Priestia megaterium: one gene and its partner. The protein of the gene in region 1 binds, or shares a complex with, the protein of each later gene. Links are inferred from orthologs where the notes say so. Each region holds a gene or a part of one and is shown on either strand. Other genes may lie near its edges.

What was found.
Region 2: the proteins of CEQ83_RS27720 (region 1) and fliS are in contact, whole or in part, in a crystal structure (PDB 5MAW), measured with the Bacillus subtilis proteins. The link is inferred for Priestia megaterium from one-to-one orthologs.

The regions. Positions count from the first base shown.
Region 1 is NZ_CP023317.1:1,072,715-1,084,809, forward strand. Bases 9,119-11,983 are described here. They hold CEQ83_RS27720 (flagellin N-terminal helical domain-containing protein), read left to right. Parts: upstream 9,119-9,822; coding sequence 9,823-11,145; downstream 11,146-11,983. Other genes in these bases: CEQ83_RS05480 (heparinase II/III family protein), read right to left, coding at 9,119-9,349. Also shown: CEQ83_RS05460 (NAD(P)/FAD-dependent oxidoreductase), read left to right, coding at 1-184; CEQ83_RS05465 (sensor domain-containing protein), read left to right, coding at 706-3,150; CEQ83_RS05470 (glycosyltransferase family 2 protein), read right to left, coding at 3,184-4,686; CEQ83_RS05475 (pre-peptidase C-terminal domain-containing protein), read left to right, coding at 5,101-7,425; more of CEQ83_RS05480, read right to left, coding at 7,493-9,118. UniProt on the Bacillus subtilis protein: Flagellin is the subunit which polymerizes to form the filaments of bacterial flagella. Assembly into flagella requires FliW. Acts as a homeostatic autoinhibitory regulator to control its own cytoplasmic levels.
Region 2 is NZ_CP023317.1:4,830,096-4,842,234, reverse strand. The notes cover bases 5,857-8,765. They hold fliS (flagellar export chaperone FliS), read left to right. Parts: upstream 5,857-7,064; coding sequence 7,065-7,466; downstream 7,467-8,765. Other genes in these bases: CEQ83_RS24820 (GNAT family N-acetyltransferase), read right to left, coding at 8,621-8,765; hpf (ribosome hibernation-promoting factor, HPF/YfiA family), read left to right, coding at 7,996-8,547; CEQ83_RS24830 (flagellar protein FliT), read left to right, coding at 7,469-7,807; fliD (flagellar filament capping protein FliD), read left to right, coding at 5,857-7,048. In the rest of the region: betB (betaine-aldehyde dehydrogenase), read right to left, coding at 1-248; CEQ83_RS24855 (high affinity choline transporter 1), read left to right, coding at 879-2,591; CEQ83_RS24850 (amino acid permease), read right to left, coding at 2,631-4,028; CEQ83_RS24845 (hypothetical protein), read left to right, coding at 4,360-5,040; more of fliD, read left to right, coding at 5,243-5,856; more of CEQ83_RS24820, read right to left, coding at 8,766-9,025; preprotein translocase subunit SecA, read left to right, coding at 9,252-11,768. UniProt on the Bacillus subtilis protein: Essential for filament assembly. May act as a facilitator of flagellin (hag) secretion. Antagonizes translational repressor CsrA indirectly.

The DNA of each region.
Region 1 (12,095 bases):
AGAAAAAGTCACCACTACACAAAGCGGGCTCATCGTCATTAATGAAGTGCATCAAAGCAGCAATCCATCTATTTATGCCATTGGAGACGCCTGCACGACTCCCTTGTTTTCTAGTATCAGCTCTTCAGCCGGTCAAGGAGCGATTGTAGCCAAGCATGTATCGAGCCTTTTGAAAAAGTCATAATATCAAAAAGCATCTATCAAATCGATAGATGCTTTTTTACGTAACATAATAAAAGAAACATAGAAGAAGTACGTTCACAGGCAGACAAATCGTTTGGAAAAAAGCAATGTAGTTTTTAGGCGCAGCGCTGATTCTTTTTACTAGAATATACTCGGTGATGAAATTAAAAAGAACGATGATGCAAGACACCAGTATATACGCCCAGACGTTCTGCTGAAACAAACGAGTAAAAAGAGGCGAGAAAAGAAGTAGAAAAGCAGCGGTTTGAAAAGAACCTCTAGAAAATAAATTATGTTTTTTAGCACTGTAAGTCAAATAATCCCTCCTTTACATGTTTTATTTTACCAAACAAAAAAGCCTTAAAAAATACCTTTGGCTATATTTTCCTGATATGTTCCTCATTTCGGGAAAATAAAGTAAAATATATATCAAATATAGCTTATAATAGTATAAAAGAAATAGATAAAAGGAGGCGCCATGAGATCTTGCCAGATAAAAACACGGAGAAGGAGCAGTCGATCATGATCATGAAACATCTTGATCGTTTGAATACGCAGCTTTTAAAAGAATACAGTGAAGGTATTTTTTTTATCAACTGTGAAGGCGATATCATGTTTAGCAACGAAGCAGCCTTCAAGCTAACAGGAAACGAGCACAAACAAAAAAGCCAGCAGCTGACGGCTCTTATACATAAGTCGAAACAACAGCAGGCACAAGAACTTTTTCAACGTGCTTTAAAAGGAGAAAAAGTTCATTTTTCAACGACAATCAATCATAAAACAAAAAAAGAACTTCATTTATATATTACGCTCATTCCTATTATCGTAAATGAGCAAGTAGCGGGTGTTTATGCCGTATGCAGAGATGATTCAAAAGAGCAAGAGCGCTCCAATCACATTTCTCAGTTAGAAACGCATTTGAAAATGGAGCAAAAGCTTGCGAATGTGGGAAGCTGGTATTACGACGTGACGGAAGATAAAAGCTATTGGTCACCTCAGCTGTATAATATTTACGGATTAAACCCCAACCAGCTCTTTACCCCTTCTTTTAAAGATGTTCTTCAATTTATTAAAGAATGTGACCAAAAAAGATTACAAAAAGCAGTTACAGAGGCACTTTCAACGGGAGAAAGTTATAAAATTGAATACGCGCTGATGCGGCCAAACGGTGAAGAACGTACGGTGTTTGAGCAAGCGGATGCACTAGTAGATGAGCATGGAAACGTCATACAGCTAATTGGAGTCGTTCATGATATTACCGAATCGAAAGTGATTACGAATGAATTAAAGCAAAAAGAACAGCAGTTTCAAACGATTTATAACAATTTGGATGCCGGAATATGGTCCGTTGATGTGCAAAGCAATAAAGTGATTGTATGCTCCAGTGGTGTTAGCAACATTTACGGGGAAAATGCGATTAAATTTTTAGAAGATAGAGATCTGTGGGAAAGCTTTATTCACCCGGAAGATAAACCAGCTGTGGCCAAATCGCAGCATCAGCTGCAAAAAGGAAAAACGATTCGTCAGCAGTATCGAATTTCCACAAAAACAGGAGAAATAAAATGGGTAAAAGATCGATGCATTCCAACGCTTGATCAAAACGGCAAGCTGGTGCGTATAGACGGCATCATTGAAGATATCACCGCAGAAAAAAAATACGTGGATCAAGTTGAATATCTTGCGACTCATGATCATGTAACAAACTTGCCGAATCGAAGAAAGTTTGAAAGAGAATTAAAAAATTTCATTCGGCAAATGAAAAAAGAAAGAGATTCATTAGCGGTCTTTTATCTAGGGCTAAATCGTTTCAAACATATTAATGACACATTAGGCCACGATGTAGGCGATCGCCTGCTGCAGCGTATCGCCAATCGGTTAAAAAAGTTCGTAACGCCAGATGTGATGCTAGCTAGAGTAGGAGAAGACGAGCTTGCGATTTGTTTTTTATCTCTTGCACATATAAATGAATGTCAAAAACTAGCCGCAGCTCTTTTTCAAGAAATCGAAAAAGAAATTACGATTGACGACTTTTCTCTGTACGTCACAGCCAGTATAGGAATCAGTATCTACCCGTATGACGGTGAAGATGTGAAAACCTTATTGACGAATGCCAACCTTGCTATGCGCCGTGCAAAAGAAATTGGGCGAAGCGACTGGCAGCTGTATTCTCCGTTAATGGACAGCGAGACGTATAAAAGCTATCATCTGGAAAAAGGACTGCGCAACGCACTTCTGCAAGATGAGTTTTTTATTGAATATCAGCCAAAGGTTCATACAAACAGCAGAGAGATTGATAGTATCGAAGCGTTAATTCGCTGGAATCACCCGGAATGGGGGCGCGTATCACCAGAAGACTTTATTCCTTTAGCAGAAGAAACTCATTTAATTATTGAACTCGGCGACTGGGTAATCGAGCGTGTCTGCAAGCAGCTGCAGCAGTGGAAAAATCAAGGATTACAAACCGTGCCCGTTTCGATTAACGTTTCGTCTAAACATTTGCTGAAACGAGGATTTGTAGAGCACATTCAACAAACGTTAGCCCGTTACAGCATCGACCCTTCATTCATTGAATTTGAAGTGACGGAAAGCTCTATTATTCAGTATGAAGAACACGTAAAAAAAGTCATGGACGAATTAAAGAAAATCGGCGTAACGTTTGCTTTAGATGATTTTGGCACCGGCTTTTCTTCGCTATCACATTTAAAAGACTTCGAATTTAACACGTTAAAAATCGATAAAACGTTTATTCAACATGCGACCGATAAAGGAAAGCAGCAGGCGATTACAAAAAGCATTTTGTATTTAGCTCATGCTCTTAACATGAAAGTAATTGCAGAAGGCGTTGAAACAAAAGAGCAGCTCGCCTTTTTACAAAAGCATGAATGTTCCTTTATTCAAGGCTATATCGTTAGTCAGCCGGCTGCTCCTCAAAAAATCGCTGAATATTTAAAGAGGCGATTTCTATAAAAAAGTGATGTCTCAACAGAGACATCACTTTTTTTACGCTTGAATAGGTTTTCGAAGCGTCCAAATTTGGTAAAACATATAAAGAGACTGATAGATTGTCAAATACGTCAGTAAGATCCAGCCGTTCATTAAGTACGGATAAATGGCTTGCTGAACAGAAGGGCTCGTTAAATAATCACGGAAATAAATGCATAGTACAACAATCATTCCTGTAAATGCAAAGCCCGTTAAAATACCTTGCCCTAATTTACTGCGCGTTTTCCCGTTTTCCGCGTTGTATTGATTCGCCCAGCCGTCTTTTTTATTAGCGGCAAGCCTCTCGAGCCACACTTGACCAAACGTAATTAAATTCACCCACAGATAAATCTCCGGACTAATCAAAAGACCGGCCAGTATCACATCAATCGGCCTGTGCATCGGAGTTTTGACAGCGAGCATAATATTTAAGACAGAAGCTAAAGCAATTGGAATGATCCAAAGCCACGACCAGTAAAATTGATCGGTCGCAAGCGCAGCCGATAACAATACAATAAACAGCAGGCGAATAAGTAAATCACACAGCGTTTTGATCTGTGAACGCCACAGCTTTCCTTTATGCTTGGTTCTGACGTCCAAGTTTCCGTTTGTTAGTAAATCAACGGTTCCCGACTTCCATTTATTACGCTGTTCACGGTACGTATGATAGCTTCTCATCGAATCCACAAAGCAGCGAGCGCCTGGACTGATTAACGTTTTCCAGTTGGATTTTTGCAGCTGCCACGTCAGAAGCATATCTTCAACGTCGCTGTCATTTTGCCAAGGACCGTCAAGCTTATTTTCTTCCACTATATTTTGAAGCGCTTCAGGACGAAACAGCGTAGCCTGACCGCCAAGTACATATGTGCTTCCTCCGTGATACTGAAGATCCAACAGCCAGCTCGCCATATCCTGCTTTTGCTGATGTGTCCACCACCGGGCTATCGGTCCGCCGTACTCGCCGCTTGCAAGCTTTTCCTCGTAGTGCACATCATCTTTTGAAAGCGAGCTTTTCTTTTTAGGCATTCTCATCGTATATTTTGCCATCACGCCGCCGATGTTTCGCGACGTCATTAAATCTTCCCATAAATTAATGAGTGCTTTTGGAGCCAAGCGGCTGTCTGCATCCATCCCTAAAATCGCTTTAATTGACTCTTTATACAGCTGCTGATATTTCGTCAGCGTCGTATTATATAAATCCAGTGTATCTCCATATATCTTTTTCCAAGCCGTATTTAACGCGCCGACTTTTCGTTGTTTATTGCCCTCAGTGACAAGTACTTTTACATTTAAATCAAATTCATCTCCGGCCAGCTCCGCTTTTTCTTTTGTGCGGTCCGTACAGTTATCTGCAATCACAAATACATCGAGCTCCACATTATTCGGAAGAAGCTGATCGCCTAAACCCGCCAAGCAGTCGCGAATTGATTTTTCTTCATTGTGCGCCGGAATGAATGCCACAATGCGCGGCCTCATATACGAAGCTCCAATACTTCCAGTAACGACACGCTGATTGTTCATGTTTTCCTTTACCCCCTGATATATCAGGAAACCCAGCTATCCTAGTCCTAAAGACCTTAGACCTGAGGTTTTGCGTCCCAGCCTTTCGACTGGTTTGCCTTTAACTGAACAAGTTAAGTTCACTACTTTTGTTTTCTTTAAAGAACGAAATGTCTAAAATAATACTATATAACGAATATCTTTTTTTAGATTTTACCATAAAAATAGGTTTAATTACCCTAAAAAAGATTCGACAAATTTCGATGGTGGTTTATAGGTTGAGTGAAAATGTTAATAAATTATCGTATTAAGTTGATAAGAATTTTGGTTGTCAGTTTACAAAAAAATAAAATGGTAAAAATATAGGTTTTTATATCCATATTTATATAAATATTGTAATATTAATAGGTATTTAATAATAAAAGGAGGAATAGTATGATTTTATCCATACGAAAAACAATTTTGCTATTAGTTATCGTGAGTTTTGGTTTTTTTGGAGTAAAACCAATTTTCACACATGCTGCGATTTCAAATGCTGTACAAGTAGAATTAAATAAAGCTTATAATGGTAAATTACAACAAGGGAAAAACGAAGATGATTTTTATAAATTTTCTTTGCCGAGCGACGGAAATGTGACGTTGTCAGTCAAGCAAAGGGATGGAGTTACTTGGGAAGCAAAGATTTTGAACAGCAAGGGGCAGGTATTTCAATCATTCCAAACAGATGATAGTGAGTTAATTGAAGGTAATGCTTCAGCAGAAGTAGGACTTCCAAAAGGAACATACTACATAGAAATTAGTTCATATGACTATTCATCTTATGACGAACGCTATGAATTTAAAGTTGGCTTTGCATCAAGCAATAATTATGAAAAAGAGTTTAATAATAGCTTAGCTACTGCAAACATAATGAACGTAAACCAAACATATAAAGGAAATTTAAGCGACAGTGAGGATGTAGATGTCTATAAAATAACAGTTCCTAGTGACGGAAACATTACTTTATCTATGAAACAACAACCGGGGGTCCGTTGGCAGGCAGCTATTCAAACTAGCAGTGGCAAAGTTATCGAAGATTTGACTACAGATGATAGCGAATTGATTGATGGTTATGAAACAAGGCAAGTAGGTTTACCGAAAGGGTTGTACTATATTACAGTAGAATATTATAGCTACGGAGTAGATGAACCTTATGAGATAAAAGCAGGTTTTGAAAAAAGTGATAACTATGAAAAAGAATTTAATAACAGCTTGACAACGGCCAATTCAATGAAGCTAAATCAAAGTTATAAAGGAACATTAAATAACGACGATGATAAAGATGTCTATAAAGTTGATATTCCTAGCAACGGAAATGTTACTGTTTCTTTGAAACAAAAAGCTGGATTGAAGTGGCAAGTTAGTATTTTAAATTCAAAATCTCAAGAGTTTGATAGTTTTGTTACAGATGATAGCGAACTTATTGAAGGATACGAAACTATGCAAGTAGGTTTGCCAAAAGGGTCATACTATATTACGGTAGAACGTTATAGCTATGCAACAGATGAACCCTATGAAATAAAAACATCATTTTCATCAAGTAATAACTATGAAAAAGAATTTAACAATAGCTTAACTACAGCTAATTCTATTAGTCTTAACCAGGTATACAAAGGTACAATCAGTTCTGACGGGGATACTGATGTTTATAAAGTAGTAGTACCCAACGATGGAAATGTGACATTAGCAATGAAACAGCAAGAGGGGGCAAGCTGGCAAGCTAAAATTCAAAACAGTGGTGGGTATGTATATAAAGAGCTTGTAACAAATAATGACGAATTAGTTTCAGGAAATGCCTCAGTTCAAACCTGGTTGAAAAAAGGAACTTACTTTGTTGTTATTAAAGATTATTATGGCAATGCAGAACATAAGTCTTATCAATTTATTACATCTATGAAATCCTCTGCTTTAAAATCATCTCAAATTAAAGTCACAAACAATAAAGGAAAAGATGACGTAATTGCAGTTTCGGGCATTGCCAAAGGTGATGTCGTTAGAGTGTACAATGAGAACTCAAAAGGAACGGTTCTTGCATCTAAAACATCAATAGGAACATCAGTTACGCTTACAGCGAAGCAAATCGGTCAAAAAGCAGGAAAAGTGTATGTAACAGTTATGAGCCCAGGAATGGGTGAAAGTGATCGCGTAGCGACCTCATTCTCAGGGGAGCAGTCTAATTCATTACAGTCATCACAAGTGAAAGTAACGAACAATAAAGGAAAAGATGATGTGATTGCAGTGAGTGGAATTACTAAAGGTGACATGATCAAAGTATATAGTTTAAGCTCAAAAGGAACAGTTCTTGCATCTAAAACATCAACAGGAACATCGCTTACGCTTACAACGAAGCAAGTTGGTCAAAAGGCAGGGAAAGTGTATGTGAGCATTACACGTTCAGGTATGACGGAAAGCGCACGCACAACGGTGTCATTCGCTGGGGAACAATCCAATGCGTTGCAATCATCACAAGTGAAAGTCATTAACAATAAAGGAAAAGCAGATAGTGTAACTGTAAGTAAAATTGCTAAAGGTGATGTTATCAAAGTATATAATGCGAGTTCAAAAGGAACGCTCTTTGCAAGCAAGCAATCAGAGGGATCATCAACAGTATTATCAATTAAGCAGCTTGGCTCAAAAGCGGGAAAAGTATACGTGACAATCACCAATCCAGGTATGAGTGAAAGCATACGAACAGCGGTTAGCTATAGTGCTGAAAGATAACTAAGCAAAAAAGCGAAATGCTTCGGCATTTCGCTTTTTTTTGTTTAAGTTTAGTAAAAAAGCTTGATTATTTTTTAACTTGTACGTTCGTTCGCTTTCCGTTTTTTAAAACAATCGTATAAATGTCAGCTGAAGGAGTACTCTTAACGGTATAATTTTGAACCCCATTGGTAGTATTAGTGTTAATAATGAACTTATATTCAGCATTTTTTTGATTGCTATTCGTAAACTGAAGCTGAGTAATTGGCATTTTTTTATTAAATTCTAATGATTGCCATCCAGCAATAGGAGAAGCAGAACCTTTATAATTTTTGATGGTGCTCATTTTTGTAAGCTGAATTAGTTCAATTTGCTGTTGATCAAGTTTGCTGGTAAGAGTAAACACTCTGCTTGCAGATTTTTTTACATCTACGTCTTTTCCGATATTAAATATATCCGTGTATGTATGATTTTTGTTTGATTCCATTACATCACGCACAAGAATGCTGTTTGTGTTTTTTAGATAAACAAGCGTTCTGCTTACTTTTACTCCTTTATAGAGCTCATGGCTACCAGTTACATAACTGTACGTTTTATTTATTTCAGAAGAACTAATTTTAGATTTGTTGACTTGATCCTTCGTTATAGGAAAGGATTTTTTATCTACGGTTACGGTATTATGAGCTAAGGTACCTTTAAAGTATTCTCTGTAAGGATCTGTGTAACTATAATTATATTTCCCTGAGTCTACAAAAAAGTCAGTTTTTCCATAGTTTAAGATAAAGGACAAATCATCCCCATGTTTATGAGTAGTGGAGTGGAAGGCAGATGTGAATAAAAGGTATAAAGGTCTTTCATTATTCAAATCATTTTTAAAAACAGCCGTACCACCGTCTGCGTATACCATTTCTTGACCAGGTTTTTTTCCTTGTTTTCCTTTTGTGACAACATATAAAAGCTTTTGACTTGTTATAGATTTAGGATTTAAGGAATAAAGGCTTTCAGGCTGTGAATCACCTAACATCGGTAAGTCACCAGATTGGTTACCAATAAAAGCTAGATAATCCTCCATTTTTGAAATGCCATCTTTTAGCTTAGGCTCGTTCACGTTAAATTGTTTGATAAAGCCATTGATGCTTTTAAATAAGTTAAGAACAAGCAGGTGATAAGAAGGACTGTGCTCTTTATGAACACCGCTTTTTGTAACGTCACCTTCTACATGTGTAATTAAACGACCCATTCCTTTTTTATACCATTGCTCACTGTGAGACATATCTGGAAAGATTAGTGCTAATTCAATTAAAGAACGATCTTGGAAAATTCCATGATTACTCCCGGCAGAGTAATTTTTATCATCCATTAAAAAATCACCGTGTTTTTCTAACATTTCAATTAATTTGTTTTCAAAATCTTTATCATAAATAGCTGAATTCTTGTATTGTTCCCAAAATTGAATCATGGTCACGACTCTGTTTGCTGTACTGTGATCTTTCCAAGCAAAGCGGCTTGCTTGTTTTGTAGGAGATGGATTAGCATTCATCCAGCTTTCTATGTACCACTTAGCTTTTTCTAAATATTTTTGAGAATGAGTTTGCTCGTAGGCATTTGTCAAATAACCTACCATATCTAAGCTTTGGAAATAAAAAGACCAGCTGTCATCTTTATAAGGGTTTTCTTTCCATGTTAGCTTACCATTGAATTTATACGTAGGCCAAATAGTGTTAACGTAAAGTTCGTCCCTCATTAGTTTATCTGCTATACCGACAGTTTGAGAGTTGGAACTAACCCGCTTAAAGATACTAATTTTTTTTGCAGCCGCTACCTGGACAGATGAACTTTTAGCGTTTGCCGCTGCATAAGCAGGGCTCACTGAAGCTGACATAGATACAAGTAATGAGGAAGCAACAGAACATGTTATCACAAAACTTTTCCAATTTCTTTTCATATAATACTCCTTTTAATTATAGTTAATAGACTAAATAAAATAACAGTGATTCATAGGGTTATTTCTAATTTTTACAGCAAAATCTCCTGTTTATAAAAAGTTACAACATAATTAATATAGTACCTTATAATTAGTATAAAAGTAACTTTTATTTTCCTTTTTATTCAATTTTAATTAACCAAAGAGTGATTAATGGATTGAACGAATTTTAAAATTTGTTCAGCAATGTACATAATTTCTAAAAAAAGTTAACGGTGTTTAAATGTTTGGCTAGTAAATAGAAAAAATTAAATGAAAATGAATTCATAATATAAACAACTTAGTAGCTCTGTCGATATATAGTATGAACATATTTCCTAGAGGTATATGTTTGATTACTGTCAGATCCTGCTTAACTATAAATTAAGCAGGAAACTTCTTAAATACAAGGATGTAACCAAGAAGTAAAACTAATTATATGGAGGTAAAGGAAAATGAGAATTAATCACAATATTGCAGCGTTGAACACGTATCGTCAGTTTAACAATGCAAACAATGCACAAAGTAAATCAATGGAGAAGTTGTCTTCGGGGCTGCGTATTAATAGTGCCGCTGATGATGCTGCAGGGCTTGCTATATCCGAAAAAATGCGTGGGCAAATTCGTGGATTAGACCAAGCTGGACAGAATGCTCAAGATGGTATCTCACTAATTCAAACTGCTGAGGGTGCTCTAAACGAAACGCACGATATTTTACAGCGTATGCGTGAACTATCAGTTCAATCTTCAAATGACACTGCTACTGACTCTGATCGTAAAGAGATTCAGAAAGAAGTTTCTCAGCTTAAAGATGAAGTTGACCGTATTTCTAATACAACTGAGTTCAATCAAAAGAAATTATTAAATGGTAGTGTTGGTAACAACGCAGTTATATCTGATGATAACTTAAGCCTTGGGGGAGCTAAAGTCGTTGATGGAAATCTTAAAGCTGATACGTACACAGCAACAGCAACAAATGCAGCTACTGTAGGTGCTGATGTAAAAACAAACACAACTGGCTTAGATGCATCGTCTGATTTCACATTAACTTCTACTAATGTAGTAGGTTTAGAACTTGGAGACTATACATTAGAGTTGAAATCTACAGGCGTAGCAGATACGTTCGATGTCTCATTAAAGAATAGCGATGGGGTAGAAGTAGCTAGTGCAGCGGGATTTGATACAACAGCGGGTGGCTCATTAACAGGTACAACTCCTGATGGAACAGCTACTAAGTTCACAATTGGGGGGGTAGCAACAGGTGTAGCTAAAGAAGGTTCTATGGACTTCAATTTAAACGCAACGTATGCGAGCGCTGGTGACCTTGCTATCGAAGGAACTTCAGGTAACACTGAATTCAGTAGTGGTGCGGGCTTAAAAATCACTGATAATGAGTTTAAGGCAGGTAGCTTTGAACTAAACATGACTGTTGATTCAGCATTAATTGGGGGTGGTGAAACTTCAACTATTACAACTACTAACAACGCTTTAACAATGCACATTGGTGCTAATGCAAACCAAACCATGAAAGTCGATATCAACAAAATAGACACTAATAGTTTAAGTCTTAATAATATCGATTTGACAACACAAAAAGGTGCGGAAGCAGCGATCACTAAGATAAGTAAAGCAATTGAAAATGTATCAGGTGAGCGTTCTAAACTTGGGGCATATCAAAATCGTCTAGATCACACAATTAACAATTTAAACACATCTTCTGAAAACATCACTGCTGCGGAATCTCGTATCCGTGACGTAGATTATGCTTTAGCTGCATAAGCAGTTACAAGCACAGTCGTCCTAGCTGGTAACGGCTAGTGATTATTATTGGGTGAATTGCTGGAAACCCCTTAGACCTTTTCTTGCCACAACGTAGTTAGAAATGACAAGCGTGATGGCGCGAAAAAAGAAAAGATTGGGCAATCAGCAGCCAAGCTCCTGTCTTGAAAAAGTGGAGAAGGTTCAACGACTAGGATAGACCATCTAAGGCAAATGCTATGATGATGAAATCCATAGGTGAAACAATAACCATCAGTATTGTGAATCCGAAGTGCCCGGCCCCTACTGATATAAGAGGGTGAAGATATAGTCTAGTCATTTATGAAAATAAATGTTCGCACGATGGCGAAAGAAATGATGGAACAAACAAAGAATTCAATTCTTTCTCAAGCATCACAAGCAATGTTGGCTCAATCTAACCAGATGCCTCAAGGAGTTCTACAACTCTTGAGGTAATTGATTAAAGGGCGTCTAGCTTGGTAACGAGCTAGAGTATAACTGGGTGAATTGCTGGGACTTCCTAAAGTTTTATCAACCACAACGTAACTGCAAACGGTAAGCGTAACGGTTTGAAAATGATGAAGATAACATAATGGATAATCAGCAGCCAAGCTCCTGTGAGGAAACTCTGGAGAAGGTTCAACGACTAGAGAATACGGTCTAAGGTGAAAACTATGATTATGAATCTCGTAGGGCAGTGAAAACTGTTCGAAGTGCCCAGCTCCATGAAAAAACATGGATGAAGATATAGTCTATTCTGTAACTGAAAGGTACAGTCGCAAAGCAAGCGAATCAACAACCACAAGGAGTGTTACAACTTCTTCGTTAATTTTAAATATAAAAGAGGCTCTAGGTTTTCTAGGGTCTCTTTTTATCTATTTGAGACAAGTAAATTAATTAGGGCATTATATTAATTTTTAGAGGAGAGGAATTACAAACATTCTCATTTT
Region 2 (12,139 bases), 3.8 Mb from region 1 along the record:
TCTTCCGCTACTTTAAATAACAAAGAACCTCTTTCGGCCGCTGTAAATTTAGACCATTCACCTGCATCAAAAGCTTTTCTAGCTGATTCAATGGCTTCTATGGCATCAGCACGATTTCCTTCTGTAACGACAGCGATAACCTCTTGATTAAAGGGGTTTACAATTTCTCTTTTCTCGCCGCTGCGTGCTTCAACCCATTGGCCGTTTATGTGCATTTTCTCAAGCATAAGTGTTTGTTCCAATAGCATCGACCTCCAAATAATAGAATTTGTTAAATTTATATTTAACGTTCTTAACAATTTGAATTATAGCATCGGCCATTTAATTTAGTCAAATTCAAAAACTTTAAATGTTCTGAATTTAAATTGATTTTCTTCTCTATTAAGAGCTGATTATTCGGATATTAAGAAAAAATTTAACAAAAAGCAATTAAAAAATACTGATTGCTATGTCCCTTGATACAAAAGGTTTTTTTATGTATGAGCTATGAGAATATTATTCTTTTTTTATATGAAAACCCTTAAACTTTTTTGACAATATCCTAAACATTCAGATATATTAACCATAGTACGATATCTGCTTGCATACAAACCTTGAGAAACAAAGGATTTTGAATGTGGAAATTAAGAAAGGAGTTTAGAGAGAAGATGAAAATAATTATGAATTTTTAGCTGAATAATAAAATAAGTCAATTTAAATTATTTTAATATAATTATATAAACGTAATTTCTCCCCTTCGTATTGGTATTTATAATCCAACTATTTATAGTTTATTCTAAAAAAATCTATTTTTAGGTTTAATTGTATGCTGGTAGGAAAAAGGAATAGAGGACAGTTATGTCTTTAGATTTCTTTATCAATTTAAAGGATGTGAGACGATGCAAAATGCTAAAAAGCCATTTCGTTCAGACACACAACAAGCCAGGCCTGAAAAGTCGAATGAGACTTCTGACTTTTCAGGGAAATCAAACAGAAACAACCGTCTACTAACCCCCTTATGGACAACTATTATAGGATTTTTCATCTTTATGGTTGTCGCATTTATCTATTCTCTCTATAATCCAGATCTCTATTGGCCAGGCCTCATTTTAATGTTCATTATGTATGGTGTTATTTACTTTATTGGTGCTCGAGCTGCTGCAAGTAAAAAAGGAAAATCAGATGATATGCTTGTTGCGGGAAGATCTATGCCGCTATGGATTTCAATGTTCACAATGACCGCTACTTGGGTAGGTGGAGGGTATATTGCTGGAACGGCCGAAACTGTTTATTCCTCAGGACTGACTTGGACGCAAGCGCCATGGTGTTATTCAATCAGCTTAATTTTAGGCGGTATCTTTTTTGCTAGAAAGATGAGAAGGTTTGAGTTTATGACAATGCTCGATCCTCTAGAATCTCGTTTCGGTAAGAAAATGGCTACGGTTCTTTATTTTCCAGCTATATTAGGAGAGCTGTTTTGGAGCGCAGCTATCTTAACTGCTTTAGGAACAACATTCGGTGTGATTTTAGGCCTCAGTTTTTCAATTTCCATCATTCTTTCCGCACTTATTGCCATTGCATACACCGTGATTGGCGGCTTGTGGGCAGTAGCACATACCGATATCTTACAGCTTTCTATTATGTTTTTAGGATTATTTCTGGTGCTTCCTTTTGCATTTTCGAATACGGGAGGGGTGGGAGCCGTTTTTTCTACTTATTCAGAAGGTATGACTGGTTCTCTTCATTTATTTCCTCCATTAAAAGGCTGGGAAGATCCAAAATGGGGAAATACATATTGGCAATGGTGGGATAGCACATTTTTACTTATTTTTGGTGGTATTCCATGGCAGATTTATTTTCAGCGCGTGTTATCTGCTAAAAATGAAAAAGCAGCAATGTGGCTATCTATTACAGCCGGCATTTTTTGCGCTCTAGCGGCCTTGCCTCCAACTTTAATAGGAATGATTGGTTACAGTGCGGACTGGTCTTCATTTGGAGCGTCAAGCCCTGAGAGCGCGTCTATGATTTTAACATACGTATTTAAATATCTAACGCCTGATTTAGTAGGAGCGATTGCGCTTGGAGGACTAGCTGCTGCCGTCATGGCTGCAGTAGCGGCTTCGTTACTTTCAGCTTCGGGAATGGCAGCTTGGAACGTGTATCGTCCGATTGTAAAACCAAATGCGACACAGGCGCAGTTAGATAAAGTTATTAAACGTTCTATCATTATCATTGGAACTGGAGCAACTTTAATTGCTTTAAACTCTGAGAGTGTCTACTCCTTATGGTATTTATCAGGGGACCTAGTGTATTGTATTCTTTTTCCACAATTGGTTTGCGCTTTGTTCTTTAAAGGAGCAAACTGGTACGGATCTTTGGCTGGATTCATTGTGTCTCTTGTTCTTCGAATCGGTGGAGGGGAACCGCTGCTTCATTTAAAAGCGCTGCTTCCGTATCCGATGATAGAAGACGGGGTGGTCATGTTTCCATTTCGTACATTTGCGATGGTAGGCGGGTTGTTAACTATTTTTATTGTTTCTTACGCAACGCGACGTATTTGCCCTCCTCAGCCGCTTCGAAACCTTCATCGTGACATATCGGTTGAGAAATAATCAAAAACAAAATAAAAAAAGCCGCAGATGCGGCTTTTTTTATTTTGCAATATTTTCTGACTCGGAAAATTGATCGTCAGGTCGCTTGTTATTTGTTTTTTTGATGAATGAGTATGAAAGAAGAACAACAGCGGTTAATCCAAGAGTTAAGAAAAACTGTGAGCGCATCGAATCAATAAATGCCATTGATAAGAAGATCACGGTAATAACAGCAATTGTTACGTATGTTAAATACGGGAACAACCACATTTTCATTCCTTTAATTGGCTGGTTGGCTTGAATCATTTTCTTACGCAGGCGTAAATGCGAAATAGCGATAGCTAAGTACACAATAAGAGCAATGGCTCCTGATGCATTAACTAAGAATAAAAAGAGTTTATCCGGCGAAACGAAGCTAAAGATAGCACATACATATGCGGCAGCTGTGCTAATCCATACGGCTCTTGCCGGCACGCCTGATTTGCTTACCTTTGCTAAAGCACGAGGAGCTTGTCCTTTTTGAGCTAATGATAAAATCATTCGCGAGTTCGTATATAAAGCAGAGTTTAAGCAAGACAAAACGGATACTAATACGACTAAATTCATAATTTGTGCAGCTGCTGGAATGTTGACCATTTCTAACATTGTTACGTACGGACTTTTTAGTAAATCAGCTGAGTTCCAAGGTAAAAGAGTTACTAAAATAGCAACTGAACCAATATAGAAAATTAAAATTCGCCATACGACACTGCGAATAGCAGTTGTAATAGCTTTTGCTGGATTTTCTGATTCACTAGCTGCAATAGCCGCAATTTCAGCTCCAAAATAAGAGAAAATAACGGTAATAACTCCTAAAAAGATAGAGTTCGTACCTTTTGGCATAAAGCCTCCGTGCCCCGTTAAATTAGCTAAACCAGGTGAAGATGTACCTGGGATTAATCCGAAAATAATAGCTAAACCGATTCCCATAAAAGCAACGATTGCCACAATTTTAATCATTGCAAACCAATATTCAAATTCTCCAAATGATTTGACAGAGAATAAGTTTGTTAAGGTTAATGCAAAGGTTAAGATTAAGCTTAAAAGCCAAATTGGTACGGAAGGGAGCCATTCATGAACAATTGCTCCTCCTGCAGTGGCTTCGATTGCAATTACAATTAGCCAGAAAAACCAGTAAAGCCATCCAACAGCATAACCTGCCCACGGGCCAATTCCTTGCTGAGCATATGTCGCGAATGAACCTTTATCTGGATTTACCATAGCCATTTCACCGAGCATACGCATTAATAGAACGACTAACAGTCCGGCTGCTGCATATGAAACTACTGCTGCTGGGCCTGTTGCGTTAATAACGGATCCGCTTCCTACAAACAAGCCGGCCCCGATAATACCTGCAATGGAAATCATGGAAACGTGACGTTGCTTTAACTTTCCGTGTGATTCTGTTTTGTTTCCCATCGTATTCACTCCTTTAAAATTATCGAAAGACTATTAGAAAATAAAGTAAATTCTGAAAATATAAATAGAAATTCCTCCCCTTACCTTTATAATAAGCAAGAAGTGTGCCAATTATCAAATTCCTATAAAAATCGACTTTAAGTTACTAAAATCGACGCATTTTAAGTCGAACAAGACTCGTTTTATTCACTATAGACTTATTCGCCATTTGGGATGTCGAGTATATACGTACATTTTATACAAGTTTTCGACATACATCTTATTTATCTTGTATGATAAAAGATAAATCGGTATTATGTTCCAAGAAGAATGTTTGAAAGGGTGCGTGTGTTTGAGAAAATTTATAGCTGTTATTTTTCTATTTATTATCCTTTTATTTGGGTTGTATTTTTTCGTTAGTCCAGTTAGAAATGTTGAAAAGCTTGATCAGACTGCTTCATTATCTTCACTAGCACAAGAAAAGTCCGCTCGTGCGACGTCGCTAGAACTGAACGGAGGCTCCCCTATTTTAGGCTACCGATTGAGCGAGAGCGATGTTAACGATTATTTGCGCAGCTACCTTTATGAAAATGATGAAACGGTTGAGGGAGCAGAAGCGGAGTTGCTTCCGGAACATATAAAATTTTATATTAATAAACATGTAGTATCTTTTATGGAATCACAGTTTGTAGTTGATGTAACACCAAATGCCGAGAATGGAAAGCTTGTTTTGAAGGTGAATAGTGTGCATTTAGGAAGAATGCCGATTCCGAGGTCTCTTGTATGGGATCGCTTAAATATTAACGAGTCTTCTGATGTCACGGTCGATAAAGAAATGAATGAAATTACTCTGCTCAATAATTTGCCAGATTCCATTTCGTTTGAGCAAGCAGATACAACGGATGAATATATAAATTTATCTGCCTCTGTAACCATTGATTCGTTACGAGATATTATAAATCTAGCACCATACCTTATTCCTAAGGATATTCAAAGGAATTTATCCCAGAAACTGAACTTGTTTGGCCAATAATAAAAAGCTCACTTATTGTAAAAAAATAAGTGAGCTTTTTCTATCTTGCACCCTTTGACCTATGAAAAAAATGTTCGTTTTACCGATACAAAATAGAGAAGTGGTGAACCTATGAACGAATAGGGAGATTCGAAAAAATATACTTATATTTTATGGCTAGCAGTTGATGGATAGATGAATAAAAAAACGGTGGTGATGGTAAGTGGTAAGAGTAAGTGGATTAGCAAGTGGGATGGATATTGATCAAATCGTCAGTGATTTAATGAAGGCTGAACGAATGCCTATTGATAAGATGAAAAAACAAAAGCAAACGTTAGAGTGGCAGCGCGACGATTATCGCTCTATGAATTTGCTGTTATCAGACTTTAATAATCTTGCTTTTAATATGACCTTGCAGTCTTCTTATTCGTCCAAAACGGTATCTTCAGCAGATGAAACAAAAGTAAAAGCAGCAGCTACTTCCTCAGCAGGAAATGCGTCTTATACCCTTTCAAACGTGACAATGGCGACTGCTGCTCAGACTATTAGCACCAGTATTGATTCTAGTATGGATCCGACGAAAAGCTTGTGGTCTCAACGCGGGTCGATGGATTCAAGTGTTTGGACTGAGAAAACAGTGGAACAAGCCGCCATAACATTAAGTGCGGATACTAGTACAGTGAAATTAGCTAAAGGTGCTGTTTCTGCTGTAAATCAGAACACAGGCACTTTAAACTCTATATCCGTTACCACGGATGGTACAAGTAAAGCGTATACCGTAAGAATAGGAACAGCGGCGGGAACTATAAATTCTAATGAAGTATTTATTAACGAAGACACAGGTGAAATGACGTTTGGTACCACATTAACAAGCGGCAGTACAATTGAAGCGTTCTCGTATCAGCAAAATGTGCTGAACTTTTCTATGACAACTTATGATAGTACAGGCAAAGCAACAGGAAATATTCAAGATGGGGGAAGTACGCCATTTGAATTTGATGGTTCCACCTCATTAAACACCCTTCTCACACAAATCAGTAATTCAAAAGTAGGCATTTCAGCTTTTTTTGATGAAGGAACGAATAAAGTTGTCATGACTCGTAAAGATACGGGGAATTTATCTTCTGTTGACAGTCCAGATGGATCCAATATGGTTTTTTCAGGAGCATTTTTGACAACGGGGTTTCTACAGCTTGCCGGTAATGCGAAAGGAACAGACGCAAAATTTACGCTAAACGGTCTAGAAACAACTCGTAAGTCTAATACATTTACAACGGGAGGCGTTACCTATACCCTTCAAAATAATTTCACAGGAGATGTGCGCGTTAACGTAAGCAATGATACGCAAAAAGTATTTGATACAATCAAAGATTTTGTGACTAAATATAATGAGCTGATTGAGAAAATTAATGGAAAGATTACCGAAGAAAGAGACCGAAACTATCAGCCTTTGACGGATCAAGAAAGAGAAAAGCTAACGGACAAACAAGCTGAGCAGTGGGATGATAAAGCAAAAAGCGGTTTGTTAAAAGGAGACACAATTTTATCAAGCGGGCTGAATCAAATGCGTTCTAACTGGTATGCCTCTGTATCAGGAGTGAGCGGAGCATTTTCACAGCTAACGGACATCGGTATTTCAACTAGCGCAAACTATAGTGATCGAGGCAAGCTAGTGATTGAAGGTGACGGGACTAAATTAAAAGAAGCAATTGAAAAAGACCCGCAGTCTGTTATGGATTTATTTATGAAAAGTGGAAGTACAACAAGTGAAAAAGGGATTGTACGACGTTTACGAGATACGATTACTCAAACCGTATCCAAAGTTGAGCAGCGCGCTGGCCGTTCAACATGGACAAGTGAACAATTTTTGCTTGGGCGGAATTTAAAAAGCGTAAACAGCCAAATTACTAGTTTTGAAAGCAGGCTCACACAAGTAGAGGACCGGTATTATCGTCAGTTTACAGCAATGGAGAAAGCCATTCAAAATGCAAATGCTCAAAGCGCGCAGTTATCGCAATATTTTAGTTAAGAAGGAGTGAACGTTTATGGCAGCAAATAATCCATATCAAGCGTATCAGCAGGGAGCTGTTCAGACTGCCTCTCCAGGAGAGTTAACGCTTATGCTGTATAACGGGTGTTTGAAATTTATCAAACTTGCACGAACAGGCATACAGGAAAAAAATATTGAGCTAAAAAATACGAATTTGTTAAAAGCACAAAATATTATTCAAGAATTAATGATTACCCTTGATACAAACGTGCAAGTTGCTAAGTCTATGATGACTATGTATGACTATATCAACCAGTGTTTAATTGAAGCGAACACAAAAAATGACATAGAGAGCTTGGATGAAGCCGAACAATATGTAACAGAGTTCCGCGATACGTGGAAGCAAGTTGTGCAGCTTCACCGCCAGCAAGTCCATGGAAGCGGCGGCCAAGCATAAATATGATAAACGAACTGTATCAGATAACTGACGAGATTTACCGACTTACTCAAATATTTTCTGACAAAAATCGAGAAGAGGACATTCAGAAATTAGAGTATCTTCTATTAAAAAGACGTGACCTCATGGAGAAGCTGCCGCCAAAAAGTAGAGATCATGAATGGATGGGTAAGAAAATTGTCGAAATGAATAAGACGATTGATCAAAATCTGATCTTCATCCGGCATCGAATCATGGAAGATCTCCGTTTGCTAAAAGTGAAAAAAAAGCATAATAACAGCTATGTAAACCCTTACGAAATGAAATCGTTTGATGGGATGTTTTACGATAAAAAAAATTAATTTTGCGTAAAAAATACAACCCTTCTTCTTATGAAGAAGGTCTATTTTTTTGGTTTTTTCATAAACTTTTCTCAGGTTCCAAAAATTTTCACTAAATTTTCTAAAAATTTTAATAGTTTAGGAAGGGATTGTGTCGGGTATTGTAGAATTGTAGAGGTATAGCAATGGATTAAAGGAGGAGTTCGAACATGATGTATAACATTCGCGGTGAAAACATTGAGGTGACTCCAGCAATTAGGGAATACGTAGAGAAAAAGCTTGGTAAGTTAGAGCGTTATTTCGACGAGACACCAACTGCTGACGTAAATGTAAACTTAAAAGTCTACAATAACGATCAAAAAATAGAAGTCACAATCCCAATGAATGATCTCGTATTGAGAGCTGAAGAGACCCACAGTGATTTATACGCAGCTGTCGATCTTGTCCTAGATAAATTAGAGCGTCAAATTCGTAAACATAAAACAAAAGTGAATCGAAAAATGCGTGAAAAAGGTGCTGAGAAGTATCTATTTGCAGCATTAGAAAGTGAAGCGAACGTAGCTGTTGCAACTGAAGAGGATGAATTAGAGCTAGTTCGTACAAAACGATTTAATTTAAAACCAATGGATAGCGAAGAGGCTATTTTACAAATGAATATGTTAGGACATAGTTTCTTTGTATTTACAAATGCTGAGACAAACATTACAAACGTTGTGTACCGAAGAAAAGATGGCCGATATGGATTGATTGAACCAAACTAAAGGTTACAGTCTTTCTTAAATAAGAGCAGTAAAATAAAAGCAGCGTGCTTCCGCACGCTGCTTTTTTAGCTGTTTAAAAAAATAGTTCCATAACTACATAGCGTGTAGAAGATTTGGTGAATACACGCGTGGTTTCTTTCATTTTGAATGCCTGATAAAAAGATACTTTATTTTCTCGTGCGTTACACCAGACCCTTCGTATCCCAAGATTCTTGAGTTTGAACAAAACCTCTTTTAGCAAATGACTGCCGTACCCTTTTCCTTGTTCTTCTTTGAGCGTAGCAAATTTCCGGAATTGAGCTTCATCACCTGTTATAAATAAGGAAACAACTGATTTTAACTCTCCTTTTTCAAACAGTCCATAGTGCATGCCTGATGGATCCTCTTTCAGCTGAACATAACTGAAATCTTTATGAGGCCACATGACGATATGTCGGACTTCCCAAGCTTGTTCTTTCGTAATCGTTTGAACGTTCATTCTACATTCCCCTTTTTTATTGTAAGAGTGAGGCAGGGAAAATCACAATAGAAAATAACTCCTTAATAGAGTAGTACTAGTAAAGAGACAGACGAAAAAGGGTACAAGTTGCTACTTGTTTAGCTGCAATGTTACAATTTTACTCAGAATGTTTTATAATGAAAGATACAGATATGAATGAAAATAGTATAAAATGTACTGATTATAAATAGAGGAGCGTTTTAATATGCTTGGATTATTTAAAAAAGTGTTTGACGGCAATCAGCGCCAAATCGGCCGTTTAGAAAAAATGGCGGACCAAATTGATGCGTTAGGTCCTGAAATAGCGTCTTTAACGGACGATCAGCTTCGTGAAAAAACAGCTGAATTTCAACAACGCTACCAAAATGGTGAATCGCTCGATAACCTATTAGATGAAGCTTTTGCGGTTGTACGTGAAGCAGCGAAACGTGTGTTAGGCATGTATCCGTACAAAGTTCAGCTAATGGGGGGTATTTCTCTGCATGAAGGGAATATCTCGGAAATGAAAACGGGTGAAGGTAAAACGTTGACAGCTACTATGCCTGTATACTTAAACGCCATTACAGGCAAAGGTGTACATGTAGTAACAGTCAATGAATACTTAGCGAGCCGTGATGCTAGTGAAATGGGTCGTTTATATGAATTCCTAGGCTTGAAAGTAGGGTTAAACTTAAACCATTTAACGCGTGAAGAAAAACAAGAAGCATATGCAGCGGATATTACGTATAGTACAAATAATGAACTAGGATTTGACTATTTACGTGATAACATGGTGCTTTATAAAGAACAAATGGTTCAACGTCCGCTTCATTTTGCTGTAATCGATGAAGTTGACTCTATCTTAATTGATGAAGCACGTACGCCGCTTATTATATCCGGCAGCGCACAGAAATCGACTGCGCTTTATATTCAAGCTAATGCATTCGTTCGCACGCTTGATAAAGAAACCGATTTTACTTTTGATATCAAAACAAAAAGCGTTCAGCTAACCGAAGAAGGTATGTCAAAAGCCGAGCGCGCATTTGGCATTGAAAACTTATTTGATATTTCACACGTAGCGCTAAACCATCACATCAACCAAGCGCTTAAAGCACATGTAACGATGCAAAACGATGTGGATTATGTAATTGATGAAGATCAAGTCGTAATCGTTGACCAATTTACTGGTCGTTTGATGAAAGGAAGACGTTTTAGTGACGGCTTGCATCAAGCTATCGAAGCTAAAGAGAACGTTGAGATTCAAAATGAAAGCATGACGTTAGCTACAATTACATTCCAAAACTACTTCCGTATGTATGAAAAATTATCAGGTATGACGGGTACAGCTAAAACGGAAGAAGAAGAATTCCGTAATATCTACAACATGCACGTTGTCGTTATTCCGACAAACAAGCCAATTTCACGTGATGATAAAGCGGATTTAATTTACAAGTCAATGGAAGGCAAGTTTAATGCGGTAGTGGAAGATATTGCCGAGCGCCACGCAAAAGGACAGCCTGTTCTTGTTGGTACAGTTGCGATTGAAACATCTGAAGTTTTATCAGCATTATTAAAGAAAAAAGGCATTCGCCATCACGTTTTAAATGCAAAACAGCATGAGCGTGAAGCGGATATTATCGAGAATGCGGGTCACAAAGGTGCGGTAACAATCGCAACGAATATGGCCGGTCGTGGTACGGATATTAAACTAGGTGAAGGTGTCGTTGAAGCTGGAGGTCTTGCTGTAATTGGTACAGAGCGTCATGAATCACGCCGTATTGATAATCAGCTCCGCGGACGTGCTGGACGTCAAGGGGACCCAGGGGTGTCTCAATTCTATCTATCCATGGAAGATGAATTAATGCGCCGATTTGGTTCTGATAATATGATGGCGATGATGGATCGTCTTGGTATGGATGATTCACAGCCAATTCAAAGTAAAATTGTAACAAGAGCTGTTGAATCCGCTCAAAAACGCGTTGAAGGTAATAACTTTGATGCGCGTAAACAATTGCTTCAATATGATGATGTTCTTCGTCAGCAGCGTGAAGTTATTTACAAACAGCGCTTTGAAGTGCTTGATTCAGACAACTTACGTGCGATTGTAGAACGTATGATTGAATCAACGCTACAGCGTGTGGTTGAGGTAAATACACCGCGTGAAGAATTAGAAGAAGAATGGAATTTACAAGCGATTATTGATTACGTAAATGCTAATGTTCTTGAGGAAGGTGAAGTCACAGAAGAAGATCTTCGCCGTAAAGAGCCTGAAGAAATGGTAGAACTGCTGGTAGATCATGCAAAAGCTCGTTATAATGAAAAAGAAGAGCAGCTCCCTGAAGAACAAATGCGTGAATTCGAAAAAGTAGTTGTTCTTAGAGCAGTTGATTCTAAATGGATGGATCATATCGATACGATGGATCAGCTTCGCCAAGGTATCCACCTTCGTGCGTACGGCCAAACAGATCCTCTTCGCGAATACCAAATGGAAGGTTTTGCGATGTTTGAAAATATGATTGCAACCATTGAAGAAGAAGTGACGAAGTATATCATGAAAGCAGAAATTAACAACAACCTTGAGCGTCAAGAAGTAGCGCAAGGTCAGGCGGCTGTTCATCCAAAAGAAGGAGACGCGCCGGCTAAGAAGAAGCCAAAAGTAAATGCGATAGAAGTTGGCCGAAATGATCCTTGTATCTGTGGAAGTGGCAAAAAGTATAAAAACTGCTGCGGTAAAGAATCATAAAATAAGAGTCAATTAGTATAGAATGAACTAGTACAGGAAGGAAATGAGTCTTCTCATTTCCTTCCTGTGCGTCAAAAATAAAATAGAGGTGTTTAACTCATGGATTTAGTAGAAATTAAGCAAGAACTTGACAAAACAGCTAAGCGATTAGCGGACTTTAGGGGGTCTCTTTGACCTCGATACAAAACAAGCTCGTATCGATGAATTAGATGAGACTATGGCTGATCCAAATTTTTGGAATGACCAGCAGGCAGCTCAGACTGTTATTAATGAAGCCAATGGTTTAAAAGATGCAGTAAATCAATTTAACCACTTAGATGAAACATACGAAAATTTACAGATATCTCATGAACTTGTAAAAGAAGAATACG